2 regions of the Lysinibacillus sp. RS11 genome follow, and region 1 is predicted to be linked to the other one. Evidence: a T-box and tRNA genes for the amino acid it is inferred to sense, from the RefSeq annotation. Region 1 holds a T-box; the other holds one or more tRNA genes.
The links. The T-box of region 1 lies ahead of serS (serine--tRNA ligase). A T-box ahead of a tRNA ligase gene usually reads a tRNA of that ligase, here a tRNA-Ser.
Positions count from the first base shown of each region.

Region 2: it encodes a tRNA-Ser, which carries the amino acid that the T-box ahead of serS (serine--tRNA ligase) is inferred to sense. The anticodon was not compared.

Region 1 covers NZ_CP168124.1:2,122,951-2,139,737, reverse strand. Annotated here, with positions in the region: gene AB9L17_RS10795 (hypothetical protein) at 409-693, opposite strand; gene AB9L17_RS10790 (YjcZ family sporulation protein) at 1,109-1,243, shown strand; gene AB9L17_RS10785 (DUF5316 domain-containing protein) at 1,505-1,804, opposite strand; partial or broken gene AB9L17_RS10780 (ABC transporter substrate-binding protein) at 2,205-3,133, opposite strand; gene AB9L17_RS10775 (hypothetical protein) at 3,529-3,777, shown strand; gene AB9L17_RS10770 (FecCD family ABC transporter permease) at 3,831-4,832, shown strand; gene AB9L17_RS10765 (FecCD family ABC transporter permease) at 4,832-5,887, shown strand; gene AB9L17_RS10760 (ABC transporter ATP-binding protein) at 5,902-6,699, shown strand; partial or broken gene AB9L17_RS10755 (Type 1 glutamine amidotransferase-like domain-containing protein) at 6,984-7,683, opposite strand; gene AB9L17_RS10750 (polysaccharide deacetylase family protein) at 7,818-8,555, opposite strand; gene AB9L17_RS10745 (hypothetical protein) at 9,145-9,489, opposite strand; gene AB9L17_RS10740 (hypothetical protein) at 9,567-9,704, opposite strand; gene AB9L17_RS10735 (YwqG family protein) at 10,014-10,754, opposite strand; gene AB9L17_RS10730 (DUF3291 domain-containing protein) at 11,285-11,749, opposite strand; gene AB9L17_RS10725 (hypothetical protein) at 11,846-12,202, opposite strand; gene AB9L17_RS10720 (group-specific protein) at 12,333-12,902, opposite strand; gene serS (serine--tRNA ligase) at 13,423-14,703, opposite strand; T-box leader at 14,826-15,041, opposite strand; gene AB9L17_RS10710 (VOC family protein) at 15,340-15,711, opposite strand; partial or broken gene AB9L17_RS10705 (IS3 family transposase) at 15,970-16,103, shown strand; partial or broken gene AB9L17_RS10700 (IS3 family transposase) at 16,109-16,433, shown strand; gene AB9L17_RS10695 (N-acetylmuramoyl-L-alanine amidase) at 16,493-16,787, opposite strand, start outside.
Region 2 covers NZ_CP168124.1:22,319-39,105, reverse strand. Annotated here, with positions in the region: gene dnaX (DNA polymerase III subunit gamma/tau) at 1-1,445, opposite strand, end outside; RNA gene ffs (signal recognition particle sRNA large type) at 1,666-1,933, opposite strand; tRNA gene AB9L17_RS00250 (tRNA-Ser) at 2,116-2,208, shown strand; gene AB9L17_RS00245 (ATP-binding protein) at 2,491-3,753, shown strand; gene AB9L17_RS00240 (response regulator) at 3,754-4,632, shown strand; gene AB9L17_RS00235 (cation:dicarboxylate symporter family transporter) at 4,723-5,997, shown strand; gene AB9L17_RS00230 (RraA family protein) at 6,175-6,801, opposite strand; gene AB9L17_RS00225 (methyl-accepting chemotaxis protein) at 6,951-7,442, opposite strand; partial or broken gene AB9L17_RS00220 (PAS domain-containing protein) at 7,488-7,862, opposite strand; gene AB9L17_RS00215 (TIGR00730 family Rossman fold protein) at 7,963-8,583, opposite strand; gene AB9L17_RS00210 (deoxynucleoside kinase) at 8,661-9,329, opposite strand; gene AB9L17_RS00205 (deoxynucleoside kinase) at 9,326-9,964, opposite strand; gene AB9L17_RS00200 (heavy metal translocating P-type ATPase) at 10,193-12,604, opposite strand; gene copZ (copper chaperone CopZ) at 12,686-12,892, opposite strand; gene AB9L17_RS00190 (metal-sensitive transcriptional regulator) at 12,950-13,282, opposite strand; gene AB9L17_RS00185 (cation diffusion facilitator family transporter) at 13,362-14,312, opposite strand; gene AB9L17_RS00180 (ArsR/SmtB family transcription factor) at 14,333-14,668, opposite strand; gene tadA (tRNA adenosine(34) deaminase TadA) at 14,853-15,371, shown strand; gene serS (serine--tRNA ligase) at 15,451-16,731, opposite strand.

The sequences.
Region 1 (16,787 bases):
GTTCTTTAGTGCAACAAGGATTTATAAAATATTTAATAAACGGTCTCAAATGTAAGTTTGGACGCACATTATATACCGAAAAACGCTGTTAAATCAGTGTTTCTCGGTATTTCTTTTGAAAACTATTTATACAACATTTATACCAATAGTGTAACGCAGATATACCTATATTTTCACTCGATAGACTTGTTCTTCCTTTTGCAAAAAATCACGTATTTTTCTTAGCGTTGTAGATTCGCATTATTAAGACGCCCCCTCGAAATAACGGTGAAACTTAACAGATCAGGTTAGGTTCCCCTAATTATTGATTTAAAAACCAACAACAATTAAATTTAACAGAGCCTTAATAAAAAAAATCCCCATTAAATAGACATGTCCATTTAATGGGGATAACTTGTCCTAAAAGTCTCATCTAAATGATACTTTTCTTTTATCTTTTCGGACAATTAAAAACATATATAGGCTATAGAACAAAATGATTGCGATGATTACTGCTAAATAATATGTATCTTGAATCTTGAAGAAGAAAAAATTTATGGAATTTAATAACCCAATTGATACTAAGAATACCCAATAGTTATTTTTTCTTTTTGTACGATCTCCGTCACCTAAATAGCTAGCAGAAACCCAAATAAAAAATGGTATGTAAAAAACAATTGAAAAAGTTAGAATGCCCCATCCAATAAACGGCATACCATCAACACCTCCTTGAACCCTTCCCTAATTTATACGGTTGAAATTTGTAATGGTTTCAATTTTATTATTCAACAAGGTGAATTAGGGTGCACGCATGCAACCGTAAGACCGTTAGAAACAATTTCTTCTTCAAGTTGTTTACTCATATTGGAATTGATTTTCCCAATAAAATTTTTTGACAGGCAATGCACTATAGAAAAAAAGCAATTCATCATAATAATAGTAGTGTAAAGCTAATTTAGCTTTGCACCTCCTAAACTTGGTCATTTTTTTGTAAGTGACCCTTTTTTAAATTTATAACTTGAATACAATTTTCAAATTTTAATGCCAAATGGAAATAATACTTAGATGATTACCACCCCTCCTTCCTATACTTAAACATATTATAGATTGTAGAAAGGAGGGATACACTATGGGATACTGGCAAGGTGGAAATGTTGGTAGCTACAATTGCGGTGGCGGAGGCTATGGCGGCGGTTCAACATTTGTATTAATTGTTGTTCTGTTCATTCTATTAATTATTGTCGGCGCAACATTCTTGTATTAATAGGTAATTTTTTTTATGATTAAGTATTAAATTTTTAATGAAGTAGTTAAGGCTATTTATCATTGTCACAATTAATTATTTCCAAAGTCGCTATTGCTAAATATCACATCATCATAGTAATAGTAAGAACATGCACCAGCCTTACACACTACAGGTAATACAAAAAGGTCACTATTGTCCGAGTGACCTTTTTATTATTTTCGTTAGAAGTTCCAAAAAACGCCCAAAAAGTTTTTTAGCATTTTGTCTATTCAATATCCTCTATTTACTTAAATAGTAAAATAATATCGCTGCAAAAATATTTGGTAAAGCAATTAGCAATGCATTCATAGTAATTTTATTACGTTCGTCCCTCTCATCAGTTGTCTCGGTTGCGAAGTTTGCCCTCATCCTATCCCCACTTACCATGGAACCTGAAAGAATCATAGATATGCCAATGAAAATACAACCGACCGTCCCAGTAACTAAATAGACTTTTTCCATTCCCCAAAAAATCATGGATATTAAAACACCGAATAATGATAAGAATACACCTATTAATAAATACCTCAAACTCAACACCCCCTACTTATTTTACGCATAATCACCATTTTTTGTTCAAACTGGCTAATTACCATAACGTGTGGTTGATTTCCGTTCCGTCCGGGGGCGTCCGATGAGCCGCTAATCCCAAAGGAATTGCCCAGTCGGAACGAAGATCAACTATATACAAGGCATACGTTTTCATCCACAGCTTTTGGTGATTCCCCGTTAAATTGAAGTAAAATTTCCCTTGGGGAATATGAGTGACAGAGAATTTAATATTCCGAGTATTATATAGAAGAAAGTGAAACTCCGAAAAAATGTTTCACAGAGAAGCATTTGATGAAATTTAGTTATTTTAAGCGAAAAAAACGCTATACAATCATCCTATGTCGATGAGCGTATAGCGATTTCTTAATTAGTATTCTGGATATCGATGTTATTTAACAAAGATTTCTTCAATTTGGTCAAGCATAATTTCAGCTGCAAGAATACCGCCTGCTGTGTTCCAAATGACATCGTCAACTTTATGGACATTGCCTTTTTGTACGGCACTTAAGTTTTTCCAAAGTGGATCTTCTGTCCATTCTTTTTCAGTAGCTAATCCTGTTTCATCACTTGTTGGCATGTAAGTGAAGTAGAAAAGTACATCTCCGTCCATTTTAGGGATTGCTTCTTTACCTACCTCAACAGCTAAATTACCTAATTTCGCATTATCTTTAAATAATTCCGCTTGCTCTGGTACACGTTTGAATCCTAAAGAATCAAAAATAACGCCTGAGAATGAATCTGTATAGTAGATTCGAGATTTATCGGCCATAAAACGTACGAATGAAACCTCTTGGTTCGTTTTATCGCCAAGCTTCTCTTTAAGAGCTAGAACTTTATCTTCGTATGCTGTTAGAACTTCCTTGCCTTTAGCTTCTTGATTTACCGCTTTTGAATAAAGTGTAAAGTTTTCTTTCCAATCACCGCGTAATGTTTCTGAGAAAACTGTTGGAGCAATTTTGCTTAATTTTTCATAGTCTTTTTCTTGTCTTAATTTATTCCCAATGATTAGATCTGGTTTTAAAGAAGCGATTTTTTCAAGGTTAATTTCACTTTCAAAACCAACAACTTCTACGCCTTCTAACTTATCTGTTAAATGATCATACCAAGGGTTACCTGAAAATGCTTGTACAGCCCCTACCGGCTTAATACCTAAAGCTAAAAGTGCTTCTGTTCCTTCATTTGTTAAACTACAGTATAGGCAGTGCTCTTAGTTGAACTTTCTTCTTTCTTGCTTTCCTTGTCATTGCCACATGCTGCTAAAGCAAATACAGCGACAACAGCAAGCATAACTAGTAGTTTTTTAAATGCCTTTTGCATCTTTTCTTCCTCCAATGTATATGATAGAATATTTAAGCAGATTAAGCGATAATGAGAATCACTTTCATTTACTTAAGAACGAAATTAATCATATTGTAAGAATCTATTACTGTCAATATTTTTTTATAAATATGCAGAAGTGTTGATTAGGAAAAAATAGGTTTATTATTGAGCGATAAAAGGATTTTTGTTGCTATTTTGCTATTATATTCCCGTTTTTAACTGATTAAAGAGAGTTGTACTTAGCGAAAATCAGCTTCTTGTTATTAAATTCATCATCAAAAGTTGGGAATGGCATTTGTTAAAACGTTTGTCATACATATAAGTTGATCGGAGTGGAGGCTGGGCGACTCCTTGGGGATCAGCGTCACAGATGAGACCCTGGAGCGAAGCGGATGTTTTCTGTGCGAAAGCGTAGTGCTAACGTAGCGGCAGCAACTGGGTTTTGTCTGTGCGAAAGTGCAACGACAGCAGCAACAAAAGCGGCTCATCGGACGCCCCCAGGAAGCTCTGCGCGAAAGCGAAGCGTCAGCGGCAAATGTTTTATCTGTGCGAAAGCGAAGCGTCAGCAACAAAGCGCCCAGCCGGAACGGAGATCAACTCCACGTTATGGTGATGAGCCTCTAATTAATAATAGGGGATAAAAATGGTTAATCAACACACATGATAAATATGCAAAGAAAGAGTATGAATTTATATGATTTTAAAAAATAATTTTTCAAAAACTATTGCACTAATAGTAGGAACAGTACTCCTACTCCTTTGTATGGGAATCAGTATTGTATACGGCTATGCAGATACGTCCATTCAAACGACTATTGAATCTTTTACACAGTTTAATCATTCTAACGAGCATATTATTATTCAAAATGTTCGGATTCCAAGAGCACTAATCGCTACTTGTGTGGGTGCTTCCCTTGCTATTACAGGCGTGCTCATGCAGACATTAACGAAAAATCCTTTAGCATCACCAGGCATATTAGGAATTAATGCGGGAGCTGGTTTCGCGGTCGTTTTTGCTATGATTTTCTTCAATGTTACAAGTTTGCAAGCATTTGCGTGGATTGCATTTTTAGGTGCTACAATAGCTGCTCTATCTGTTTATGGTATTAGCGCAGCTGGACGAGACGCGATAACGCCAGTCAAAATAACATTAGCAGGTTCCGCTATCGGTGCATTATTTGCTTCCTTTACGCAAGGGTTACTTGCAACAAACGAAGCAGCACTCGAACAAGTATTGTTTTGGTTAGCTGGTTCCGTACAAGGTCGAAAGATTGAAATTCTTATATCTGTATTACCTTATTTTATCATTGGGTGGATTGGCGCTCTGTTGATCTCTACTAAAATGAATATTCTTGCTCTTGGGGACGATGTAGCAAGAGGCCTAGGACTACCCCTTGGATTCATGAAGTTGATGGTAGGTATTATTGTCATTTTATTAGCAGGTGGTTCAGTTGCAGTAGCTGGTCCAATAGGGTTTGTTGGAATTGTGGTACCCCATTTTGCGCGAAAGTTTGTTGGCACAGATCATCGTTGGCTCATTCCAATGGCCGCTCTATTAGGTGGCATTCTTTTACTGATAGCTGATGTAGCAGCACGCTATATCATTATGCCTCAAGAAGTTCCAGTAGGAGTAATGACAGCCATGATTGGTACGCCATTCTTTATTTACCTTGCGCGAAAAGGTGGAAAAAAATAATGAAACAGTTAAAAACAATACGTTTACTACAAAATAAAATCTCGTTTTTACTTGATGTCAAAGCTTCTAAAAAACTTACCTTTATTAGCATCCTGACACTAGCCGTCTTTTTCTTTAGTGCATCATTTGGTGATTCATTTATAAATCCATTAACGGTGATCCAAACCCTGTTCGGCAAAGGTTCTGAGTTTGATCAATTAATTATTGTTGATTTCCGAATGCCTAGAATTTTTCTTGCTGCTTTTGCTGGAATGGCTTTAGCAGTGGCAGGTGCTATATTACAAGGAATTATTAAAAACCCATTAGCCTCCCCTGATATTATCGGTATTTCTGCCGGTGGTGGAGCAGCGGTCGTTGGTTTTTTAGCCATCTTTAGTGATTCCAATCATTCTTTAACAGTTAGTATTGAATGGTTACCTCTTGCAGGTTTTATCGGAGCAACTTTCGTTGGTATCATTGTTTACATATTTGCTTGGAAAGATGGTGTAACACCCACTCGACTTGTATTAATCGGTATCGGCGTTTCTGCATTTATGCAAGCCATAACGACAATGTTAATGATTATCGGTCCTATTTATCAAGCGAGTGAAGCAAATAAGTGGATTACAGGGAGCGTCAAAAGTGCTGATTGGGATCAAATCCAAATTATCGTTCCAGTGATCATAGTTCTTCTACTTATAACATTTTTTATTACTCGACAGCTAAATGTCCAAGAATTAGGTGATGATACAGCTGCTAGTTTAGGACAATCTGTACAAAAAACTCGTTTATTCTTATTACTCTTGAGTTCAAGTCTAGTAGCAAGTGCTATTTGTTTTGCAGGAGCGATCGGTTTTGTCGGCTTAATGGCACCACATATTGCAAGACGCATTGTAGGACCGTCATACGGTGTTCTCATTCCGACATCTGCAGCAATTGGCGCTTTACTAGTAATGGTTGCAGATATTATTGGACGAACTGCATTTAGCCCTTTAGAAGTACCAGCTGGTGTGTTTACAGCTGCCATTGGTGCTCCTTATTTCATCTATTTATTATTTAGAAACCCTAGAAAATAAAGGAGTCAACTGTCATGACTATTACGTTAGAAACGAAATCACTTACACTAAATTATGGTGATTCCAATATTATTGAAAATCTAAATTTATCTATTCCCATGAATGAAATTACTGTGCTTATTGGCGCCAACGGTTGTGGAAAATCTACACTATTACGCTCAATTGCTCGATTATTAAAGCCTAAAAATGGCTCTGTATTATTAGATGGCCAAGATATTTTTAAATTATCCACTAAACAAGTAGCAAAAAAACTTTCTATTCTTCCGCAATCCCCAGTAGCACCAGAAGGATTAACCGTTTTACAACTTGTTAAACAAGGTCGTTACCCTCATCAAAGCTGGCGCAAACAGTGGACAGAGAAAGATGAAGAAGTCGTGTTAAACGCCTTAAAGGCAACCGGCGTGGATCATTTACGAGATAAACCGGTCGACGAGCTTTCAGGTGGTCAACGTCAACGTGCCTGGATCGCCATGACCCTTGCCCAGGATACAGATATTATTTTATTAGATGAACCTACTACCTACTTAGATCTAACTCATCAAATTGAAGTTCTAGATTTACTATTTGAATTAAATCAACAGCAAAAACGGACAATTATTATGGTGCTACACGATATAAACTTGGCCTGTCGATATGCTGATCATATTATTACTGTTCGAGATCGCGGCGTCTTTGAAGAAGGAAGACCTGAAGAAATCATGACCACTACGTTAGTAAAACATGTCTTTGATCTAGATTGTAAAATGACGGCTGATCCTATTTTTGGCACACCATTATGTATTCCTTTTGGTAAAGGACGAATTATTTCTTAACTTTAAAAATTAGAATGAAAACACGTAACCCATGTAAATAAGCCTATTCAATATCATGAGTAGGCTTATACTTTAAAGTTTTTACAGGTTTGTTGATTAACCATTTTTATCCATCCTTTAGGAGGCTCTGATTTCCGCTATGGTCTACTCGCTTTCCCGTGGGAGTCGAGTAGCCCTATGCTACAATCAGTTTAAATCGGAATATATGAGCAAAATAGCTACAAAAAAATCTTTATATCGCTCAATATTAAACCTATTTTTTCCTAATCAACACGTTTAAGTTTTTACATACTTCCTAAATACTCTACAAATAATTCTTGCTCTTTCATCTCCTCATCAAAAGAGACCCTATATGCTTTCCCGTTAGGCTTTGAACTAACAATTTTATGGATTTCTTGATCGATAAAATGAACGGCCACTCCATCATCAACAGCAAGTCCAGATGAGAGCTTTTTTGCTTGGACCAAATCATGATAAGCTGGTTTTCGATTGATTTCTCCATCATAATGAGGGCAATTACTTCCTGGAAGAAACCCTAAACAGTTTATCGGCTGTAAATTTCCTCCGCCGTATGAATCTGTTATTCCTTCTTCAAACCAACAAATTGATCCTGCGCTAATGCCTGTCAAAAGGATTCCTTCATGCCATGCTGTCTTAAAAATGCGATCTAACGACCATTCTTTCCATAAAGCTAAAAGGTTTTTAGTATTTCCTCCGCCAACATAAATTATATCCTTGTCCAAAATAAAACTTTCCAAATCTTGAGTAGGCGGAGAAAAAAGTGATAAGTGGGACGGAATACATTGATGGGAGTCAAAAAAAGAATAAAATCTCGAAATATAATTTTCCGAGTCCCCGCTTGCAGTCGGAACAAAGCAAATTTTAGGATTAGCTTTGTTAGATTGCTGTAAAATATATGTATCTAATAATGGATTGAGGCTCCATAGAAAAGCCCCCTCCCCCTAATGCAATAATTTGTTTCATCTTATTCACCTTCCGTTTTATTATAAATACCAAACTTTTCTTAATTATATAATAATTTCAACCAATTTCAAAAAGCAAGGCTTAGTTATTATTAGAAACCAAGCCCTGACCTATTTGCGCTTTTTTATCAATAGTTATTTTCCTTCTTTTTTACTTAATTTTTGGATTTCCAGCAGCTCAGAAACCGTTACAAATTTATATCCTTGCTCTTCAAGTTCTGGTAAGATTTTTTCCAATGCTCTCACGGTTTGCGAACGATTCCCTCCACCGTCATGAAATAACACTACACTTCCGGGCTTTGCACCTTTTAAAACAGTGTTAACAATCCTCTTTTCTCCAGGATTTTTCCAATCGAATGTATCTAAATGCCATGACCACATGACAACTTTATACCCTTCTTGAATAATTGCATCAATCATGGCATCCGTATACTGACCTTCTACTGGTCTAAATAAAACAGGCGAATATCCAGTAATTCCAAAAATCGTTGCATGTGATTGTTTTATTTCTTTCATTAGTTTGGAAACGTTCGTTCTTAGAGGATGTGTATATGTGTGAATGGCTAGTTCGTGTCCTTCTTCGTGTACACGTAAAGCAAGCTCAGGATTTTTATCTGCATTTTCACCCACAATAAAGAAAGTTGCCTTTGCATTATATTTGGATAATATATCTAAAATTTCAGGGGTATACTTTTTATGAGGACCATCATCAAAAGTTAAGGCAATAACTTTTTCATCCGTATTGATATCCCACAAAATTTGTCCTGCTTCTTCGTAATACTTCCTACCTTTGTCGGCAAAAGATTTTTCATTTACAAAAAATACAAAGATCCCAAGAATGCAAAGTACGATCAACAGATAATATTTCCTCAAGTTTTCACCTCCTGCAAATAATTATTTCTAATCATTATTATTTGAGGTTTAAACTAAAAAATGCTTGTTTTTTTGTATTATTAACTGTATATAAAACCAATTACAATCCAAAATGAATGTAATGAACTGTTCAATGAATTTTACTCAGGAATCAAAAAACTGCACATGCCAATTCCAAATGTTATATCATTCAGAAAGAGTGTTGTTATTTTGACAATAGAGGTAAGTACTATCTATGTTAAAGGATGCTTTTAAATGATAAGCCTCTTTGCGTAAAGGTTTTTGTGCTTGTTGAGTTTGATGTTTATATAGAAGTGCCGAGTGAAAATCACTCTAAACTCTTGATTTCTCCGTAATTAAAAAGCCAACATTTTGAATAAAGTTTTGATCAAAACGTTGGCTTTCCTATATTTTTTGAAACTGTTTTTTATAAAAAAATTGATTAATTTGATCCCCTTATTCACCCAAACTAACCATTAGTTAGGTTGTCTCTATAAGTTAGAGGGAAGTCCAAGCCTCCATATAACCGAAAATGGCTCTACCTCTTATTGAAGTAAAGCCTCCGATAGTTGAACAAGAACTTTAGTTTCTAAATAAAGCGATATTTACGTGAAAATTGCGTGATAACCAAAATAAGCGTTAACCCAACAACGAGATACCACATTATATAAAAAGGAACTATGTACATTAATACACCAAATAATATAGCTGTTAAAGTACTAACTGTAATTGAATGTACACTCGTAAGTTTATCTTGAATAAAATAATATAAAGTGAATGGTAGTGCTAAAGTAAATATTGGAATATAAATTGTTACAATAGATGTTTTAATGAGGGCTATTGAAAGCACGGCTATTATGAAACCTATTGACGTAGTAAGCGTTCTTCCTACAAATACTTTACCAGTAAAATAGCCGTATAGCAGAATAAACATAAGCGTTAAACTGGAGCAAATCCCTGTTATTAAAACAAATGAATGACCTATGAAGAAAGCTGCTATTGAGAAACAAACTAAAGAAACGAATGGCAACAGCAATATTGAAGGACAGCACCCGCAATTAACATAAATCCTCCGCCTCGATATCCTTTAATAAAATCATAGCGGTCTTGATTAATCTCAACATTTTTAGGTACAAAAGGTATCCTCACAGTTTCCCTCCTCAATTAGACTTCCACACCATTAAATGGCTCGATTGTTGAAGACATGTTAAACAACACTATTCAACTAAACTTCACCATTAGTTCAATAAGAAATAAAATAAATAACCACAAATATTAGAAAAACATATAATGGTTCTCTTCTAAATTTATCCTTTTTCTGAACAAAACGCCGGGTCAGGCCTCGTTTATCAAAAGAGTTCTCACTGATAAATATTGATTTAACCTTCTTTTGTAACATGGTATTTACGCTCTTTTAGTTTAGCGTAACGATTCATCTTCTACACTATCTATGGCTCTTTAACCTGCATCAGACTTTAATCTACTAAAGTCCAAATTTTTCAGTCGTTCTGTTTCAATAAATATCATTAATTTATCGCCATCATGCCAACACCACTCAAGACTATCATCCGAATCAACCGTTAACAGTGAGATCCATTCTGCTTCAGGCGTTGGATCATACGCTAGTGAATAATGAGAAGGATAGCCTAGAAGATAGTCCGAACTTTTATGTAGAGAATCCCGGATTTCTGTGTATATGTCGCTCTGAACTTCATCGAAAGGCCAGTCCTTTAACTGGTATTCGTCATAAGGAATATCAATAGTCGGGAAAAACTCAATCACTGTAGTCTTGCCAATATCTGAATGGGGCGGCATTATCGTCTCTAGATTCGTCGTTTCAGGAATATAGATACCATGAATATATCCGTCCTCAAACACCTCTAGATATTCATCATCATCATAATTATCATCTGCTACAAAGAGACTTAGGAGCCCTTTCGATGGCAAACCTCTTTCAGGTGATGCGATTTCTGTGAAATTGATCTGGCCAATGAAGCGATACAGCTTCTTCTCATACGTTGGCCATTCGCTACCAATTGGTAAATCAGGTGCTCCTCCAAAACGACTACAGCCTAATCGTGGTTCGGCATTTTTATTCTTAAGAATATCAATTGCTGGCCTCACCACTTGAGATAAATACTCTTTATGATTTGCAATATTTGATTGTTCAATTATCTCTAAAAAATTATTCCTATTCATTCCATCCTCCATCGTGTGTTTTTTTAAGCGAGATTTGAATTTTCCCTATATTTAAATTATACTTCATCGTGGTTGCGAGATAAATAATTATCCTAATAATGGAAAAAATATATTTCTTTGTTTATTGTTAATACCACTTTTCAACTGATTCAGGATGAACGATTATATCTTCCACATAACCATGTACTAAGCCCATTCCACACACATAACCAAAAGTAATCAATTTTTTACTTTCATTTCTGTTACCCCAGCCCAGAAATTACAACGCTTAAATAATGTCGGGTAATCTTTTTCTCTTCTATCCCATCCAACAAGTTCTCTTAGTTTGGGTACTTCATTGTTAGAAATCGGAATATTCACCCAATCTATGGATAGTTTTTATATGGTGAAGCCTTCCCCTTGTTCAACTCTTCTGCTTACGTTAGTTCAATAAAGAAAAAGAGAATTGCCTATGCAACTCAATGGTCTTAAATTAAAGCCTACGCTAGTTTAAGTGAATACTTCACAATTCCCTCCAGAGCGGGCCCATGCTACTTAATCAAGAACCTCTCCCCTTGTTCATCAAATGATTGTTTAAAATCAAACGCAAAAGGAGTTGGACCATGCAGAATATAATAGTTGTATCTCTTAAATGCCTCCTCCCATGTGACATCCTTCACCTTTTCTGTCCACCAAACTACATAAGAAAGATGTTTCTCTGGATATGGCTCAATCCATTTGCTTCTATCTCGTAATGCTTGTATATGCTTTCCTGAATAGGTAAAGCGATATAAGGATTGAAGACTTCTCCATACCGTTAGCGTAAGAATAGGAGAACCCGTTCCCTTTACGGTTTCTTCAGGAAAAGGGACTCCTTCAGGTGAAAATATCTCTATAAGTCCTGACTTAGTTGCCTGACGATATACTTCATTTCCCACTTGATAAAATTCACGAGAGGCAGGGTGGTCATAGGGATGGTTTAGCCTACCCACTGTATAGATTGAAACTAATGCCATAAATAGCCCTCCATCGATAGTCTTTTTATAGATATATTTCAAGTAAAAATGTGAAAATTCCTTCTTCAACTAAACTACACCGTGTAATTGTAAATCTTAAATAAATTGTACTAACTCTGGATTTAATACAACTTTATGAAACCTCCAACAATCAGAGTATTCTGTACCAATTTCGTGATCATGCAAGCAAACCCTGTTCATTCCATCGCAACCGTCAAGACCACAACAACCATTTAATCTACTGCTATCTGAATGACGATTTGAATTGATTAAATCTTTAACGTTTATAATGATAGATCCTTCTAATAGTTCATAAGCTGTTTCTTTTTGAATTAAATAATAGCCTCTAGGAATATAATCATGACCATCCTTTTTATTAATCAAATTCAAGTCTTTTAATTCGGATAATGGTTCAGAAATTTCTAAATTACATGCTTTACAAATCAATTTCAACTTGTCGTTTCCTCCTTTTATATGTATATGTGTTCCAGTCAATGTAAAAATCGGTTACCCATTAGCTATCATGTAGCGCAAAAACCAGCGCTACATCACAGTTCTTTCATGGGAGTTGAACAAGGTCGCATTATGTTTGAACTGGAGCAGCACTCCAATTAATCATATTTACACCTTTAATATTAATGTTTCCTAAACTCAAAATATGAGGAATATGTGCAAACATCCCGAAGTTTACACCCTTTTTATGTTCTTCTGTGAAGTAGGCTAATGTGTCTGATGGTAAAGCTGAACATTCTGGATATGAAATGATATCAATGATTTGAATTTCTTCATCAGGTATATCCGAAGCAGGACCTATATAATTCTCTTTATTATAGAAATACACAGCATTTTTATTTTTCATTAATCTTTCCGTCGGTATTTCATAAAACATCAAATCTTTTTTAATACTTATTCCAAGAGAATGTAATGCTTCGTAAACATAGTAAGGATGAAGAGGTAGTAAAAAAATCACATCATTCCATAAACAATTTAATTTGGGGATTCTTTTCAATAATAAGCTCGGCCTTTCTGGATGGTCAGAATACTTTTTTGAGTAAGTTTTATAAAGTTCCGGATGTATCAATTTTATCTCGTTAAGGGAAATAAGAACCTCCCCCGTCATTTTTTTAGGTATCATATGATAAACGTAATCCATCAAAACGCACATCCTCCCAAACAATTAAATTTGGTACATCCCTTTTATGAAAGGAAATAAAGTTTGTTGTAAAATACAAATGCTCCAGCTATAACCACGAATCCAATTGTTATAACTATCCTCATAAGTCACCAACTTTTTATTAGTTATATATCTATATTCAATTGAACAATGTAATTCCCTTTTAAAAATCCTTTCCTAGGCAGTGTTGGATAACACTTTATTAAAGTATATGTCTCTATAACGAAATAGACGCTTTCCTTCTTAAAGAAAAGCGCCCGAATGCGGAATAGTGGAAAATGCGAAAGAGCTGCAAAATGTCATTTCTAAATTTTCCCTAATATATCCCATCCTTGATTATAGGAACATCTTTTTTAGTCTAAAATTCCTTTAAGAAATAAAACATTTTTTCAATTCACTGTGTTTACAACACCCGATACTATTAAAAGCATCAGTAAATCGATAAAAAGGCAAGACAATTACCTGTTAAAGGATAGCTAAAATAGCTTTTGCCCGTTATTTAATTTGGTGCAATTATTTCTTTACCACCCATGTATGGTCTTAACACTTCAGGAATTACGACGCTTCCATCAGCTTGTTGATAGTTTTCTAGGATAGCGGCAACTGTACGACCAATGGCAAGACCTGAACCGTTTAATGTATGAACATATTCTGGTTTTGCATTTGGCTCACGACGGAAGCGGATATTCGCTCGTCGTGCTTGGAAATCCTCAAAGTTAGAGCAAGAAGAAATTTCACGGTACATGTTTTGTGCAGGAATCCAAACTTCTAAATCATATTTCTTCGCTGCAGTAAATCCTAAATCAGCTGTACACATTTTTAGTTTACGGTATGGTAACCCTAATAATTGCAGTACTTTTTCAGCATGACCTGTTAATAGTTCTAGCTGTTCATAAGATTCTTCTGGTTTTACAAATCGTACTAATTCTACTTTGTTGAATTGATGTTGACGAATTAAACCACGTGTATCGCGACCCGCAGAGCCTGCTTCTGAACGGAAGCACGCACTATAGGAAGCAAAGCCTTGTGGTAAAGCCTCAGCCAGTAAAATTTCATCACGATAGAAGTTTGTTACAGGTACCTCTGCCGTTGGAATCATGAAATAATCTGTTTCCTCTAATTTAAATACATCTTCTTCAAATTTAGGTAGATTTCCAGTACCCGTCAAGCTATCACGATTAACAATGACAGGTGGTAGCATTTCCTCATAACCATGCTCATCTGCATGTAAATCCATCATAAATGTCATTAATGCACGTTCTAAACGAGCTCCAAGCCCGCGGTAGAATAAGAAACGGCTACCTGTTACTTTTGTTCCCCGTTCAAAGTCAACAATCTTCAAATCTGTAGCAAGATCCCAATGTGCTTTAATGTCAAAATCAAATGTTGGTACCTCACCCCAAGTATATTCCTCTACATTATCGTCCTCTGTTGTGCCAACTGGTACAGATTCATGTGGAACGTTTGGTAAACGCATCATCATATCTTTAAAGCGTTCTTCTACATCATTTAATTGGACATCTAATTCTTTAATTTCATCGCCAACCTGACGCATACGCGCAATGACTTCATCCGCATTTTCTTTGTTACGTTTCATAACAGAAATTTGTTCAGATACTTTATTTCGTTCTGCTTTTAATTCTTCTGTTTTAGCAATTAACTCACGACGCTTTGCATCTAAATCCTCAAAGTCATCTAAGTTGCTTAAATCTTCATTACGTGTTAATAGCATTTCTTTAATTTCCGCGAAATGATCGCGTACGCGTTTAATATCTAACATCGTCATACCTCCAGTAGTTTAATGACATTGCATCCATTAAGTCTTGGTTTAATTGCGTTGCAAGCTAAACTCGAATAGCTCCGCTTTGAATCAAAATAAACACAAAAAAGCCCTCATCCCTAAAAAGGGACGAGAGCTACCCGCGTTGCCACCCTAATTGATTAGGCATATACCTAATCCACTTATTTCATAACGGCATTTCAGCCGGCTACAGCCTACTTACATTACTTCGACTGTGCAACTCCAGGACGGATTCACAAGTGCTTCTATCAGCTTCCACCAACCGCTGACTCTCTAAAAAAAACGTGCTTGCTACTACTTCCCATCATCGTGTTCAGTTATTTAAATTTTAACCATACTGTACTATATGAAAACAGATTTTGCAAGCAATACCATAGGATACAAAATATTCTAGAATTCTTGAATCACAGTTAATTCCGGATGAAATGCACAACCCAATAAATGACCATTTCGCGCTAAGATAATTTCTCCCTCATATTCAGCGAATTTCAACATATTTACCGACTGCTTTAATATGAGGAGCCCGAAGTCTTCAATGGAAAGGTCTGAATAAAACGATTGAATGTTTTCAATAACGCACCCGTTAATGAAATAAGGTAATTTATTTATTTAATCTTACCAGTGTACTTGAAGTTTATTACCATTTGGGTCATAAAAATGGAAAAAGGCATGACCATTATCTTCTTTTATATCCTCGACCTTAACTCGATTATCAATTAAGTGTTGATGAAATTCAGATAATTCTGGACTTGTAAAACCAATACTAAATTCTTGTTCATTATTAATTGTAAAATGTGCAAATGTTTCATCTTCGGTAGGAACTAAGATAAGTAAGAAAGGTCCTTCATTTACTTTTAAAATCGCCAATTCCTCAGTAATGTTTAATAACTGAAGCCCTAATACATCTCTATACCATTGTGCAGACATTTCTAAATCTTTTACATGAATTCTAATGTAATGTACTTGTTCAATAAATGATTTACTCATGCCTTCTCTCCTTTATTTAATCTGGTATATCAAATAGTTCCCTTTCTATATACCTTTTTCCTTCCGATTATTGAATTAAACTGCTCCGTTAGCCGTCCATGAAATGCAAAAATCAGCACTTCACCACAGAAAATGAAAGATGATTACGTTCTTTCATGGGAGTTCAATAAAGAAAAAAGAGCTGCCTATCCAAAAACTGTACCCTCTAAGATAGACACTTTGAAAAAAGATGTCGGAGCGGAATAAATGACGAAATAATTATTTACTAAAAAAGAGCAAAAACAACTAAACTGTAATCCTAATGTGCAGGCTGCTAGTGATAAAGCGATACTTATACTGAGGAATTTAAACGCTATTTTATTGCAGAAAATGAAAAAGGAAAACTCCCAAGAACGGAATGACGTTAGAAAATCAATATGGGATTACATATAACTTAAAACGTATTCGCCGCATTATAAAGAAATCCGAGATTGTATGCCCAATTCGAAAAGCGCATACGGCACGTATAATGGCCAAAGTGATACTGTTGGGATAACGCTCCCCATGAATCCCTCTTCGGTCATTTTGAAGATGAAACCAATATGAAAGCGTGCGAAACAGTAGAAGAAGTAAAACGAGAAGTGAAAATTTATAGGATGTATTACAACCATTATCGAGGGCAATGGAACTTGAAAAAGCTGCCGCCTGCAAAATACAGACAGCAGCTTCAAAAGGTTGCCTAGCTTTTTTTCAAAATGTCCTTTACAAAGGTACACTTTAATGAACTATGTAGCCCTTTTTATTATTGTTTTGAGTAATATTCCAAAATTCCTTTGTAGATAGATTCAGCAAATAGCTCAATATATTGATCATCTATCAGTTTAGCTCGATCTTCACTATTTGATAGGAAGCCTAGCTCAACTAGAACGGCTGGAATATTCGTATTTGCAATTACAATGAAATTTCCTTTTTTGACCTTTCGATTATTCATATTTACGTTTTTAACAATTTGATTGTTTACAAACGTCGCAAGATCAATGTCTTCCTGATGCATATCACCTGGTGTTTCAGCGTAAAATGTTTCGGTACCTTGCGCA
Region 2 (16,787 bases), 2.1 Mb from region 1:
TTGAATTTTAACACAAAAGCACTTGAAGATGCCGCTACAGGTTCAGCCTCCGCTAAAAGAGCTGATTGAGACTTCTGCATTTGACTTAACGCCTGTGCCCAAACCGATTTTATACGTTGCACATCTTGTTTGGTTGCATCCTTTAGCACCTCTTGAATACGCCCTGTTGGTGCTTTATAGCCATTCGGACTTTTAGCTCGTGGACGTTGCTCTTTTGGTGCTTGCGCCGTCTGCATCGGCGCACCGGCTTGTAATTGTGCTGACAGTTGTTGCACCATTTGTTCAAGTGCTACTATTTTTTGAGCAAGTTCAGGGCTCATAGTAGCTTCACCTGAAGTAATTGTTTGACTAAGTATCCCACCTGAAAACTGTACCATTTTAAGTAGTGCGGTTTCTAAGTAGATCTTTGTATGATGAGAGAATCGCATTTCTTGCTGCGTTTTCGCTAAAATATCAATGTAGCCATAGAGCAGATCGGGCGCAAAATCATGCGCTAATGTAAAAACCCGCTCCTCTGGTGATACGAGCTCTAATAATTCTGCTAAATCATCGCTCGTTTGCAGCAATAATAAGTCACGGAAAAATGTAATCAAATCCTCCGAAAGGCGAAGAGGATCTTTTCCATCCGCAATAAGCTGTTCTAATAACGCAAGCATTTGCGCAACATCTTTTACTTTTAGAGCTTCTGCTAATTCATAGAAAACATCCTGACTAATGGAACCAGTAACAAGTAGTGTATCCTCAAGCTTCAGCTTTTCTCCGCTGAAGGATACGACCTGATCTAATAAGCTTAAAGCATCACGCATACCACCAGCTGCTGATTGTGCGATCACCTTCAAACCCTGTTCCTCATATGGTAACTCTATATCCTCTAATACAACTTTCATGCGCTCAATAATATCATTGGTCGAAAGACGCTTGAAATCGAAGCGCTGGCAACGTGAAATAATCGTTGCAGGCAATTTGTGGGGCTCTGTCGTTGCTAAAATAAATACAGCATGAGAAGGTGGTTCTTCTAATGTCTTTAAAAGGGCATTGAAAGCGCTCGTAGAAAGCATATGCACTTCATCTATGATATACACTTTATATCTGCTACTTGCAGGAGCAAATCGAACTTTCTCAATAATGTCTCGTATTTCTTCAACGCGTGAATTAGACGCCGCGTCAAATTCAATAACATCTGGGTGTGAACCATCTGTAATACTTAAACAAGTAGCACATTCGTTACAAGGTTCGCTTGATGGTGCATGCTCACAGTTTAAAGCTTTTGCAAAAATTTTAGCAGTACTTGTTTTCCCAGTACCGCGTGGCCCTGAAAATAAATAAGCATGTGTTGTTTTATTCGCTAGGAGAGCATTTTGTAGCGTTCTTTTGACATGTGCTTGGCCAGACATTTCTCGAAATGATTGCGGTCGATACACACGGTAAAATGCTTGATACGTCAATGATTTCCTCTCCTCTTCTTTTTTAATTAGAATATTTCCATTATAACATTTGCCCCATTATTTATGAAATAGTGTTACTGTTTTTCACAAATTTAAGGTAATTCCCTCTACTTCAATAGAAGTAGAAAGTTCTAAGCTAGTTATTATTTTGCATAATTACTACATAAAAAAAACGCACCCGTCTATTGTAGACGGATGCGTTTGAATTGGCAATTTAATGCCGTGCACCTTTCTTCGACAGCCGCACATAAGCGTTACTCTTGTCGTTAGCTCAGATTAGGCAACCCCGCGGCACATGAATAAGACCACTTAATGCTGCTTCCTTCCGGACCTGACATGGTTCATGGGTATCCATTGCGCAGGACCCAATCGTCAACACTACGTGCAAAAGGCAGACCAAACAATACGGACAGCCTCGAAAAAGGAATTCAGTCTCGCTAGAGCGGATTGCGAGTTACAGGACACCGCTACCTTCCCACCTAGCACGGCAATAACTAGTATACTTACTGTTTTCATAAATTGCAACTTAATACACATAATATTTATATGGAATAATCTATCTTCAATGTAAATAAAGATTTTTTTAAAAAAACATAAAAATATGTTGACGTGAATTTAAAAACATGATAAATTAAGTTTTGTCGAAAAGACATGCAGTGCTATATATTATGGAGGTATACCCAAGTCTGGCTGAAGGGATCGGTCTTGAAAACCGACAGGCGGGTAACACCGCGCGGGGGTTCGAATCCCTCTACCTCCTCCATTTTTAAAAATTCCGACTACGAATGTAGCCGTTTTTTTTTGCCCCAAAATTGTATGTAAAAATTACTTTGATACCACTTCCTCTTAGGTTGTGGTATTTTTTTATTTGTTACGAAAAATATTGATTTGATAGTTAAGACTATTCTTAAGCATTATTGTTGAAAAAAATATAATTTCACGTTCTCAAAAGTGTTTTTCTTAGCATTGTCGAATAATCAAGCTTTTTAGTACATCTTTTCTTTACTATCCCGCTCTATTAAAATTGATTAGGGAGGATTTCTTTATGCACTCAAAATTTTTTACAACTCGTACTTCCCTCACTTGGATCATCATAATTGCTTTATTAACTGCAATCGGTAGTGAGATTAAAATAATGCCTTTCACTGATACTACTTTTCGCTTTGGATTAGGAAGTATTATTTTCTTTTTATGTACACTACTTAGACCTACACCTATAATTTTGGCTGGATTTATTACAAGTATCGTGACAATAGTTTTTCGAGTTACCATTAATTATTCTTTACACGATGTTCCTTTAATAGATAGTTTACTTACACATCTACCTGCTGCTGCATTTTATGTATTGTTCGCAATATGCCTACAAATGCTTAGTATTCATCAGTATAGAGAAAAACCACTAATGCTTGGATTACTAGTTGCATTTAGTGAAGTCTTCAGTAATTTAGTAGAACAGCTAATTCGTTTTTTCATTCATTCTTATACTTTTTTACTCCTTCATGATTTACTTATACTATTAGCAGTTGCTTTATTGCGTAGCTTTTTTGTAGTAGGTATTTATAGCTCTATTTTAATTGCTGAACAAAAAAAACGTGTACAGGAAATGCTTACGATCGGCTCAGATTTATATGTTGAGACACTTTATTTAAAAAAATCTATGAACCACATCGAAACAATTACAGCAAGTGGATTTGATTTATATCGACAATTAAAGTTACTGGGCAATCGTGAGGAAAGTTTACAGGCACTCCATATTGCCCAGGAAATTCATGAAGTAAAGAAAGATTCACAACGTATTTATGCAGGTATTTCTAAAATTGTTGGTGAGAAGAGTTTTGGCACCCTTAGGTTGTCTGAATTATTACATTATATTGAAGACGGCAATAGTAAATACGCTGAATTACTCGAAAAAAATATTGAGTTTAAAGTAAGTATAGACACCGATTTTCAAACGAAAGAACATATTGCATTGCTTGCACTTTTGAATAATTTAACAGCTAATGCTATAGAAGCAATTGAAGGACAAGGTGTTATTTCTATTGCTATTCAACAACAACAGGATGATACTGTAATAACAGTATGTGATAACGGAAAGGGTATTTCACAAAGTGACCTCTCAATTATTTTTGAACCTGGATACACCACGAAATACAATGTGGACGGTGTCGCGGCAACTGGCATTGGGCTTTCACATGTTGCTGAATTAGTTAACAAATTAAATGGCTCAATATCCGTTGAATCAAACAATCAAAACACGATGTTTAAAATTACAATTCCTACGCAAACTATTCAAACGGGAGAGACTTAAATGAGATATTTTATTGTTGATGATGATCGTGCTAGTCGAGTCATGTTAAAACAAATAATTGAAGATAGTGGTTTAGGTACAGTTATTGGTGAAGCACGCAATGGCGAGGACGCTATTCCGCAAATTTTAATGACACAGCCAGAGTTTGTGCTTATCGACTTACTTATGCCTAAGCTCGATGGGATAGCAACGGTCGAGCATCTTATTCAAAATCGATTTGAGGGACAATTTGTTATGATTTCTCAGGTAGTGAATAAGGAGATGGTTGGTGAGGCATATGAACAAGGTATAGATTTCTTTATTCATAAGCCTATAAACCGTATTGAGGTTGAGAATGTTTTACGTAAAACAACTGAACAATTTCGCCTAAAAAACTCATTGCTAGTAATTCGCCAATCACTTACAAACATTGATCTAAGTGAACAAATAAATCATAAAGCAACGTCACGAGATCATATTCAATCCATCTTAAACGATATGGGTATCGTTGGTGAAATCGGAAGTGAGGATATTATAGCCATCATCGAAACATTACTTGCTCATCAGCACAAAATCGCACCACTTCCTCCGCTAAAGGAGCTATATGAGGAAATAGCGGCTGTTACAAAGCCTACTCCAGACGAAATTTTGAAGGAAAGTAAAGCCATTGAACAGCGTGTGCGTCGTACTATTTTAGCGGCAATGATAAATCTCGCTAATTTAGGGGTCGTTGATTATACAAACTCTGAATTCGAATATTATGCACCTCGATACTTTGACTTTAAAGAGATTCGTCAACTTATGACTCAAATAGAAGACCATGAAAATCGCAAGGCAAAGGTTAACATTAAGAAATTTATTCAGGTATTATATTCAGACATTTTAACAAAATTAAATTAATTTTCTCGGATTTTGTCGGATTTCATAAGTCCTCCGTATTATTAAAGTAAGGCAAGTCCTAAAAATTTAATACTAGGGGGTACAAAGGGTTTGAAAAAGAAATTTAAAATCAGTTTAGCCACTCAAATTTTGATTGGTTTGACTTTAGGGATTATTGTTGGCGGTATCTTTTACGGAAACCCCAAAATTGAAACATATTTACAACCTTTAGGGGATATTTTCCTTCATCTAATTAAGATGATTGTTGTACCGATTATTATTTCGACTCTAATCGTTGGTGTTGCTGGAACTGGTGACATGAAAAAGCTTGGACGATTAGGTGGGAAATCACTTCTTTACTTTGAAATCATTACAACAGTAGCAATTGTAGTTGGTTTACTTTCCGCAAACATCTTCCAGCCAGGCGCTGGTGTGAACATGGAAGAGCTCTCTAAAGGAGATATTTCGGGTTACGTTGCAACTACAGAGGAAGTAAAGCACGAAGGTCCATTTGATATTCTTGTAAGCATTGTACCGACAAATATCGTTCAGGCAATGGCTGAAGGTAATATGCTTGCGATCATTTTCTTCTCTGTTATTTTCGGTTTAGGGGTTGCCGCTATTGGTGATCGAGGTAAACCAGTATTAGATTTCTTTAATGGGGTAGCAGATGCTATGTTCTGGGTAACTAACCTCGTAATGAAATTCGCTCCGATCGGGGTATTTGGTTTAATCGGTGTAACCGTTTCCAAATATGGATTTGCTTCACTAATACCACTTGGTAAACTTGCTCTACTTGTTTATGCAACAATGATATTCTTCATCTTTGTCGTTCTTGGTCTTGTAGCAAGATTCACGGGTATCAGCATTATCTTTTTAATTAAAGTACTAAAAGATGAGCTAATTTTAGCGTTCTCAACAGCTAGTTCTGAGGCAGTGTTACCACGAATCATGCTAAAAATGGAGAAATTAGGTGCTCCAAAGGATATCGTATCCTTTGTTATTCCAACTGGTTACTCCTTTAACTTAGATGGTTCAACACTGTACCAAGCTATTGCTGCGTTATTTATTGCTCAAATGTACGGTATTCACCTAAGCATTAGTGAACAAATTACGTTAATGCTTGTATTAATGGTTACATCTAAAGGGATTGCAGGTGTTCCAGGAGTATCCTTCGTTGTACTTTTAGCAACTTTAGGTACTGTCGGCATTCCAGTTGAAGGTTTAGCATTCATCGCAGGTATCGACCGTATCCTTGATATGGGACGTACAGTCGTTAACGTAATTGGTAACTCACTTGCTGCATTAGTAATGGCGAAATGGGAAGGTCGTTTCGATGCAGAAAAAATGAAAAATTACTTTAAAGATAATGAAAAGTTAGCATAAAAATTAAAAAAACCTCACGATGTATGGATGGCATCGTGAGGTTTTTTTATTTTAATCAATTATGCCTCCAGCGGATGGTTGGAAACCTGCTGAAAAGTAGCTTAACCACATCCATCTCACCACTTATAAAGGTGGGAAACTTCTGTACTTGTCGCTACACTTTCGGTACAAAAGGCATTAGCTGAAAGAAGCTAAAACTTTATCTAAATAAGCAATAATTGATTCTTTTCCATTTTCATGTGCTTCTTGTGCACGTATTTCATCCTTTTTAACTTTTGCCTCAGCAGCTGCAACAATATGCTCTGCATCTTCCTTTGGCACGACAATGACACCGTCCACATCCCCAATAATATAATCGCCTGGACGAACAGTAACGCCTCCAATAGCAATCGGAACATTTACTTTCCCACCACCGTTTTTATTGCCAGCCGCTACCGTAGTGCCCAAAGAAAAGACAGGAAAATCTAGCTCACGAATCGCTGCCATGTCACGAATAACACCATCTACGACAACGCCCTGTACACCAATCCCCTTCGCTAATGAAAGAACAAAATCTCCGGCAACCGCACGATTGGTATTCCCTTTCGCATCAATGACTAGAATATCACCTTCCTTAGCAGCTCGAATGGCTTCCAGTACCGCACCATTTTCGCCATCTGGTAAACGCACCGTTACCGCACGCCCAGTAATTTTAAAATGATCTGCTAACGGTTTAATATCACTGCGTAAATTTGTATGTCCCCCTGTCGCATCTGAAATCGCAGTCGTTGGCAAATGCTTAAAACTTACTTCCACCTTCGTCATCTATAACACCCCTATTATGATTTATGAAAGCCTTACACAATTATTGTAAATAAAATTCATCTGCTATTTCAATATATATCAGAAAATTATGTAAATAAAACATTCAATCATGTTATTGTTCGGGATTTGAACAACTCCATCAAATTACATTAAATAATTTCAATAAATTGCTTGGATTGTTTATCTAATGCCTCTGCTGCAGTTGCAATTTCAGCAAAATCATTTGTTGTAACATTAATTTGCCCATTTGTTTTTTCAACTTTTTCAGTGATACGTGTAATATTTTCCGTGACTTGTCCAATCTCTCGCTCTATGCCCTCAACATTACTTTTTACTTCTGAAATAGATTGCTCCACCCTTACAGATAGTTTTCTAACCTCTTTTGCTACCACATCAAAGCCTCGGCCATACTCACCTGCTCTTGCTGCTTCAATAGCTGCATTTAAAGCAAGTAAATTTGTCTGAGACGCGATTTCTTGAATGGTTTTCACAATACCTTTAATGGATTCAGCTTGCTTCTGTAGCTGCGCAAGATTTTTAACATTATCGACTGACTCTTGTGAAACCTCTTTGACTGTTTCCAGTAAATCCTCACAATTTTGAATACCAGCCTCTGATCGGCTATGAAGCTCTTTAGACATGACCTTTAATGTATCAGCTACATGAACAATTTCATTTTGGCGTTCAGTAATATTAGTTGCAATTTTCGATACGCCAATAACCTTTCTTGAATTATTAGCAAAGACAGGCATATAGGTAGCCTCAAGCCAAACCTTATTTCCGCTTGCATCCATTCTCTCGATTTTATCCTGATAGCTATTACCAGCAGCTAAGTTGCGCCAAAATTTTTCGTAGTTTATGCTATTCGCAAATTCCGGTAAACAAAAATCTTTATGATCTTTCCCTATCATTTCTTCCATCTTATAACCTAAAGCTTTAGCAAAACGCTCATTTACATAGGCAACTTTACGCTCCATGTCAAAACGGATAATGGCTATATTTCGCTCAATTGCCTGCACTACTAGATCGTCCGTAACTTGTGTATCTAATATTTTCTGCATAACCCACATCCAACTCTCTCCTAAAATTTCACTGAAAAATAAATTATTTTACATCAACAGCACTTAAAAAAATTATTTATTACAAAAAAACATGGGCACATTACCCATGTTTTTTTAAAAAATGTAATACTTCTTGCGATGTAGTAGCTACATGAATAATTGATTTTTGTTCAGCACGTATAAAGCCTTCCTCAAGCATTTTTTGAAATTGTTGTAGAAGCGCATCATAAAAACTATTTACATTATATAAAATTATTGGCTTTTCATGTAGTCCAATTTGTGCCCACGTAAACACTTCAAAATATTCATCCATTGTCCCGCCACCCCCAGGTAGGGCTATAAAGGCATCTGCTAACTCTATCATTTTTGCTTTACGTACATGCATAGACTCAACAAAATGAATTTCTGTTAAAGAGGCATGCGCTAATTCCCGCTTCTGTAAATGCGTTGGCATTACGCCAATAACCTCTCCGCCAGCTGCTAATACTGCGTCTGCTACTTTTCCCATTAGTCCTGTTTTCGAACCACCATAAACTACACCATGACCATTTTGAGCTAATACAGTCCCTAACTCGGCCGCCTTATCTGCATAAATTCGGTTTATGCCTAACCCAGAACCGCAATACACCGCTATTCTTATAGTAATCCCTCCTATTTCAAAAGACGTGACACAATAAGCTACATATTGTCTCACGTCTTTTTGATTATTTATTTTCTTCAATTGCTTTGCCACTTCGCGTTCGGTCAGAACGCAATGTTTTCCTTACTATACATTAAAATTTAAGCATCGTTTATTTCCTATTTACGTAAATGACTTGTTTGTTTTAACATATGACTGATGCGGCTCACAATTGCTTCAATTGCTTCAGGATTTTTTAATAAATCATAATCATTAATATCTAAACGTAGAACTGGGCATGAATTAAAGTTATTAATCCAATTCTCATAACGATCATGCATTTCAATCCAATAATCATTCGGTGTTTGTTGCTCCATCGCACGACCACGCTCTTGAATACGTCCAATAACAGAATCAATTGGTCCCTCTAAATAAACAAGTAAATCTGGATGCGGGAAATATGGCGTCATCACCATAGCATCAAATAAATTTGTATAAGTCTCGTAATCTGTTGGGCTCATTGTACCTTTGTCATAGTGCATTTTTGCAAAAATTCCTGTATCTTCATAAATTGAACGATCTTGAATAAACCCACCGCCATACTCGAAGATACGCTTCTGCTCCTTAAAACGCTCCGCTAAAAAATACACCTGTAAATGGAAGCTCCATTTTTCAAAGTCCTCGTAAAACTTATCTAAGTATGGATTGGTATCTACCTTTTCAAATGACGTACGAAAGTTTAACGCCTCTGCTAGCGCCTTTGTCATCGTTGATTTTCCTACACCAACCGTACCAGCGATTGTAATGACTGTTTGTGGAGGAATATCGTATTTCTCTCTCAAATTCATTGCTGCAAGCTCCTTTGTTGTAACGTATCCTTTATTGTTTGTAAAATATATTTCAAATCATCTGGATTTTTAACAAAATCAAGCTGATCACCATTAAATCGAATAACAGGAATTTCGGGATGCATTTTCTCAAAATGCTCGATAAAGGTATGATAATCTGCCACAAGTTGTTCCATGTAATCTCTTGAAATCATTTTTTCAAATTCACGACCACGCATCGCAATACGTTTCATCAACGTATCCACACTGGCATGTAAATAAATAACAGCATTTGGAACAGGCATATCTTTCGTTAATATTTTATAAATTTCTTCGTATTTATCGTACTCAGTTGATAACAATGTACGCTTGGCAAATATTAAATTTTTAAAAATATGGTAGTCCGCTACAACAGGTTTTTCATGTGTCAAACGGAATTTTTTAATATCTGATAATTGTTTATAGCGATTACATAGGAAGAACATTTCTGTTTGGAAGCTCCATTCCTCAATGTTCTCATAAAACTTATTTAAAAAAGGGTTTTCGTCTACTATTTCTTTTAATAGATGGTAATTAAATGTCGTTGCAATCTCTTTCGATAAAGAGGTTTTACCAACACCAATCGGACCTTCTACCGTAACAAATGGAATCGTCACCAGAAGCTCCTCCTTTATGTTCTATGGATTCTATAGTCAGTGTTTTTCATTGTATCATAGTGAGAAAATGAAAAACAGAATCAAGCTAGTTCTCTATTAAAATAGATGACAAAAAACGACAATCAGGATGTGAAGTTCTAAGCCTGAGTTCCTCTATTTCAGCGGATGCTTTATACCCACTAAAAGAAAATAAACAATAGACCCACAAAAGTGGATCTATTGTTACCCTTATAATTTAACTCGCTGTAAACGCAGTGCATTTAAAACGACAGATACCGAACTAAACGCCATCGCTGCACCCGCTACCCAAGGAGCTAACAGTCCAAATGCAGCAATCGGAATACCTAATGTATTGTAAGCAAATGCCCAGAATAAGTTTTGTTTAATGTTACGCATTGTTTTACGACTCATAATGATGGCATCTGCAATACTGTTTAAATCACCACGAATTAGCGTAATATCTGCTGCCTCCATTGCAACGTCGGTACCGGTACCGATTGCCATCCCAATATTAGCTGTCGCAAGTGCGGGTGCATCATTAATGCCATCACCAACCATCGCCACTTTTTTACCCGTAGCTTGCAGTTTTTTTACTTCATCTGCTTTGCCTTCTGGAAGAACTTCAGCAATCACATGATTCACGCCAACTTCTGTTCCGATTGCTTGTGCTGTACGTTCATTATCACCAGTCATCATAATCACAGTAATACCCATTTCTTGTAGACGATGAACTGCCTCTTTTGAAGTATCTTTAACTGTATCAGCAACTGCTACTAGACCCGCATACTGACCGTTAATAGCAGCTAACATCGCGGTTTTGCCGTTTTTCTCTAATTGCTCCATTGTTGGTAGAATGTCATCAATATGAATCCCATATTGATGCATCAATTTACGTGTACCGATTATAACCCCTTGACCAGAGACAGTCGCTTGCACACCGTAACCTGGTATCGCTTCAAAGAATTGAACATCTCCTAGTTCAACGCCACGATCAGCAATGCCTTGAACAATAGCTTCTGCTAACGGATGTTCGGATTGCTTCTCCGCTGCACCAATTAACGATAAAAAGCGTACTTCGTCTTGATTTGCTGTTAGTACGATATCCGTTAAGACAGGTTTGCCATGTGTTACTGTACCTGTTTTATCAACAACCACTGTGTCAATGCTTTGAGTTTGCTCTAAATGCTCTCCACCTTTAAATAAAATACCAAATTCCGCCGCACGACCAGAGCCCGCCATAATAGATGTTGGTGTTGCTAAACCAAGCGCACATGGACATGCGATCACAAGAACTGCAATTAATACTTCAAGTGCTGGCGTAAACTCACCTGGTTGCACCCAAATAATCCAAACTAAAAATGTGACAACAGCAATGCCTACAACAATGGGTACAAATATACCTGAAATTTGGTCTGCCAAGCGTTGAATCGGTGCTTTTGAGCCTTGTGCATCTTCTACAACTTTAATAATTTGAGCTAATGCTGTATCGCGACCAACTTTAGTTGCTGTCATTTTAATAAAACCATTTTTATTAATAGTTGAACCGAATAATAGGTCACCCTGCTTTTTATCAACTGGTAAACTTTCTCCAGTTAACATTGATTCATCAACAGCTGTTGTTCCTTCTAATACTTCACCATCAACTGGAATTTTTTCACCTGGTTTTACTAAAATAATATCCCCAATAGCTACTTCTTCTAATGGTACTTCTTTCTCAACACCGTCTCGAATAACAACCGCCGTTTTCGCTTGAAGTCCCATTAATTTTTTAATAGCTTCTGACGAGCGGCCTTTTGCTTTTGCCTCAAATAATTTACCTAATAAAATTAAAGTAATTAATACTGCACTTGTTTCAAAATAAAGGTGAGGGCTATGATGTGATCCTGCAGTTACAATAGCTTGATACACACTATAAAAATAAGCAGCAGATGTGCCCATTACGACAAGTACATCCATATTGGCACTACCATTACGCAAAGCTTTATAGGCGCCAATATAAAATTGTTTTCCAATGATAAATTGAACAGGAGTGGCCAGCACCATTTGCACCCACGGATTCATTAAAAATTCTGGAACATATAAAAATGATGTAAAAGAAAAGTGTCCTACCATCGTCCAAAGTAGTGGTAATGAAAGAATGGCCGATAAAATAAATTTATGTTGCTGTTGTTTGATGGCTAGTTCTCGATGATCTACTGTCTCTTGCTCATCTGCTTTTTGATGCGCTTCATATCCTAATTTTTCAACCTTCGCAATAATATCTGCAATCGTCACCTCAGATGGATTAAACTCTATAGTTGCTTTTTCCAGCGCTAAGTTTACGTTCGCAGAGGATACACCTGCTAATTTATTTAAACCCTTTTCTATCCGTGTTGCGCAGGCCGCACATGTCATACCTGTAATATTGAATTCCATTTTTTGTTTAACGACACCATAACCAAGTGCTTCAATTTTCTTTTCAAAGTCTGCTTCATTTAGTTTTGCCGGATCGTATTTAATGGACGATTTTTCAAGAGCTAAATTAACCGTCGCTTGTTCTACACCATCCATTTTATTTAAACCTTTTTCTATACGAGTTGCACAGGCCGCACATGTCATACCTGTAATTTGCAAATTCGCTTCCTTTATTTCTGAACTCATGATTATTTCTCCTCCCTACATACCAACAGGGGGTATGTGTAATTGAAAATAATAGAGTGCTACTTGAGCACCCTATCTATATTATTTAACGTCATAGCCTTGATCGTCGATTGTTTCTTTAATTTGATCTAGAGATACTTGTGTTTCATCAAATGCTACATCTACTAAACCGTCAGCTAAGTTTACTTTTACTTGTTCAACGCCTGCTAAAGCTCCAACACTTTTTTCCACTGAGTTTACACAATGTCCACATGACATTCCTTGTACGTTTAAAGTTACGTTTTGCATAAATATCTCTCCTTTAATTTCATACTATATAAGGGTATATTTTCATGAAAAAAACTTTTATTTCTTCATTAACTTTTGAATGGTCACTACTAGTTCATCTAACACTGCTTCATCACCTTCTGATAAGCGATCTACTACACATCCCTTTAAATGACCTTCTAATAATATTTTTGCTACACTATTTAAAGCAGACTGTGTGGCAGACAGTTGCGTAATAATATCATCGCAGTAAACATCTTTGTCAATCATCCCTTTAATGCCTCGGATTTGACCTTCGATTCGATTTAAACGAGTCGTTAAATCTTTTTTTACGCGTTCAGGATGATGGCTTTTTCGACACGACATACCTTCCTCTGTATGACAAACATCCTTTTTCACTATATCCTCCATACAATACACCTCCTACTCACACTCATCATACTATACCCACGAAGGGTATGTGAAGTGTAAAAAGAACTAAATATATTTATTAATGATGATGGTGATTCGACTGCTCAGTTTTTATTGTACATAAAATGGATTGATCATGCTTATGTGCTACTGTTTCCAACTGAATCGTTACATGCTTTATGCCCTTATGCTCAAGATTATGTTCAATTTCACGTAATATATGCTCACCATCCGCAATTTTTAGCTGATCATCGACAACGGCATGACAAGAAAGTGCATTTGTTCCACTTGTTATTGTCCAAATGTGTAAATCATGAATGCTATGAACACCATTTGTTTGTACAATAGTTTGTACGATTTCTTCAACGTCAACGTTTGAAGGTGTGCCTTCCATGAGAACATGGACAGCAGCCTTCGTTACATAGTAGCCGCTTCTTAATACTAATGCTGCAACAATAACACTCGCAAGTGGATCAGCCCAGCCCCAGCCAAAAAACATTATTAACAGTGCGGCAACAATGGCCCCTACCGATCCAAGCATATCGCTTAATACGTGTAAAAAGGCACCTCGCATATTTAAATTATCTTTTGTATCACTACCACGCATCATAATCCAAGCTACCAAAATATTTATTAAAAGACCTATCGTACTTATTACTAGCATACCTGTAGTTGCCACTTCTGGTGGATTTGCAAAACGTTCTATTGCTTCATAGAAAATAAACAAAGCAATAAAAATTAATGTCACACCATTTAAAACTGCAGCTAAAATTTCAAATCGTTTATATCCATATGTTTTACTATAGTTTGCAGCCTTTTTTCCAAACATAAAAGCAAGCAAAGCAATTGCTAAAGAAATGGAGTCACTTAACATATGTCCTGCATCGGATAAAAGAGCCAAACTATTTGTTAAATAGCCACCAATTGCTTCCACAACCATATAACTCGTAATAATAATGAATGATAAGATTAACACCTTTTTATTTGCGCCATGTGTATGGTCATGGCTGTGATCATGATTATGTCCCATTTCTCATCCCCCCATTAGTTCTAGTTATGTGTAGCATGCTCAATAGCTTGCATTAACAAATTCATAATGTGATCATCATCTGTTGAATAATATAAGGTTGTGCCTTCCCTTCTATATTTCACTAACCGTAAATTTTTTAAAAAACGTAACTGATGTGAAACTGTTGATTGGCCTAAATCTAAAATTTCAGCGATGTCGTTGACTGAATGCTCATCCGTACATAATAAATTCAAAATGCGAATTCTTGTCGGATCACTTAAAGCTTTAAATGTTTGAGACACGACGAATAGTGTCTCTTCGTCTAAATGTTGTTCTTTGTTATTATGAACCTCTATACTTTGTAATTTTTCGTCCATTTAGCTTACCCCTAACTTTTATATTTATATATGAGCATGTATTCATATATAAATATAGATGGTTGTTTTGAATATGTCAACGTTTTAACTTCTCACATAATACGGAGGAGATGTTGCCGAGACTTAATTGACAGTAGCAATTGTCAATTAAGCAGGATACACTAAATGATAAGGAGAGATCATAGTGGATATTTTTGAAACAGACCGATTGTTTATGAACAGTGCACTGGAAGAAGCTAAGAAAGCAGCTTTACTTGGGGAAGTACCGATAGGAGCTGTGCTTGTCTACGATGGAGAGATTATTGCTCGTGCTCATAATTTACGAGAAACAACACAAAACGCGACGACGCACGCTGAACTAATGGTTATTCAAGAGGCTTGTAAAAAAATAGGTAGCTGGCGTCTTGAAAAAACAACACTTTATGTGACGCTTGAACCTTGCCCTATGTGTGCAGGTGCCATTTTACAATCTCGTGTGCCACGTGTTGTATATGGTGCAAGAGATATAAAAGCTGGTTGTGTAGATTCACTCTATCGTTTATTAAACGATGCACGCTTTAACCATGAATGTGAAGTAACAGAAGGAATTTTAGCTGGGGAATGTGGACAAATCTTAACCGATTTTTTCCGAGCATTACGCGAACGAAAAAAGGCCGAGAAAAAAGCGCGACAAGCTCTAATTATTGAAAATGAAAATTTTTAATAAAAACTTCACGCTATTGGTTAAAAAGAAAAACTACTGTTGAAATGTCAACAGTAGTTTTTCCATTTATTTACTCCGATTACTTTGGAGCAATTACTTCTTTTCCGCCCATATATGGTCTTAATACTTCAGGAATCACTACGCTTCCATCTGCTTGTTGATAGTTTTCTAGGATTGCTGCTACTGTACGGCCAATTGCAAGACCTGAGCCGTTTAATGTGTGTACATACTCTGGCTTTGCATTTGGCTCACGGCGGAAGCGAATATTTGCTCGACGTGCTTGGAAATCTTCGAAGTTAGAACAAGAAGAAATTTCACGGTACATGTTTTGCGCCGGAATCCAAACCTCTAAATCATATTTCTTCGCTGCAGTAAATCCTAAATCAGCTGTACACATTTTTAGTTTACGGTATGGTAACCCTAATAATTGCAGTACTTTTTCAGCATGACCTGTTAATAGTTCTAGCTGTTCATAAGATTCTTCTGGTTTTACAAATCGTACTAATTCTACTTTGTTGAATTGATGTTGACGAATTAAACCACGTGTATCGCGACCCGCAGATCCTGCCTCTGAACGGAAGCAAGCACTATATGCTGCAAAGCCTTGTGGTAATGCTTCGGCAGGTAAAATTTCATCACGATAGAAGTTTGTCACAGGTACCTCTGCTGTTGGAATCATGAAATAATCTGTGTCATCTAATTTAAAGACATCTTCTTCAAATTTAGGCAGTTGCCCTGTACCTGTTAAGCTATCGCGATTGACAATTACAGGTGGTAGCATTTCTTCATAGCCATGCTCTTCTGCATGTAAGTCCATCATAAACGTCATTAATGCACGTTCTAAACGAGCACCAAGACCACGATAGAATAAGAAACGACTACCCGTCACTTTTGCACCACGTTCAAAGTCAACAATTTGTAAGTCCGTAGCGAGATCCCAGTGTGCTTTAATGTCAAAATCAAATGTTGGTACCTCACCCCAAGTATATTCCTCTACATTATCGTCCTCTGTTGTGCCAACTGGTACAGATTCATGTGGAACGTTTGGTAAACGCATCATCATATCTTTAAAGCGTTCTTCTACCTCATTTAATTGGACATCTAACTCTTTAATTTCATCGCCAACCTGACGCATACGCGCAATGACTTCATCCGCATTTTCTTTGTTACGTTTCATAACAGAAATTTGCTCAGATACTTTATTACGTTCAGCTTTAAGCTCTTCTGTTTTTGCAATTAATTCACGACGCTTTGCATCTAATTCTTCAAAATCGTCTAAGTTTCCTAAATCCTCATTACGTGTTAACAGCATTTCTTTAATTTCCGCGAAATTGTCGCGCACGCGTTTAATATCTAACATCGTCATACCTCCAGTAGATTGTTAATGATGGGAAATATTTAGTAGAACACAAAAAA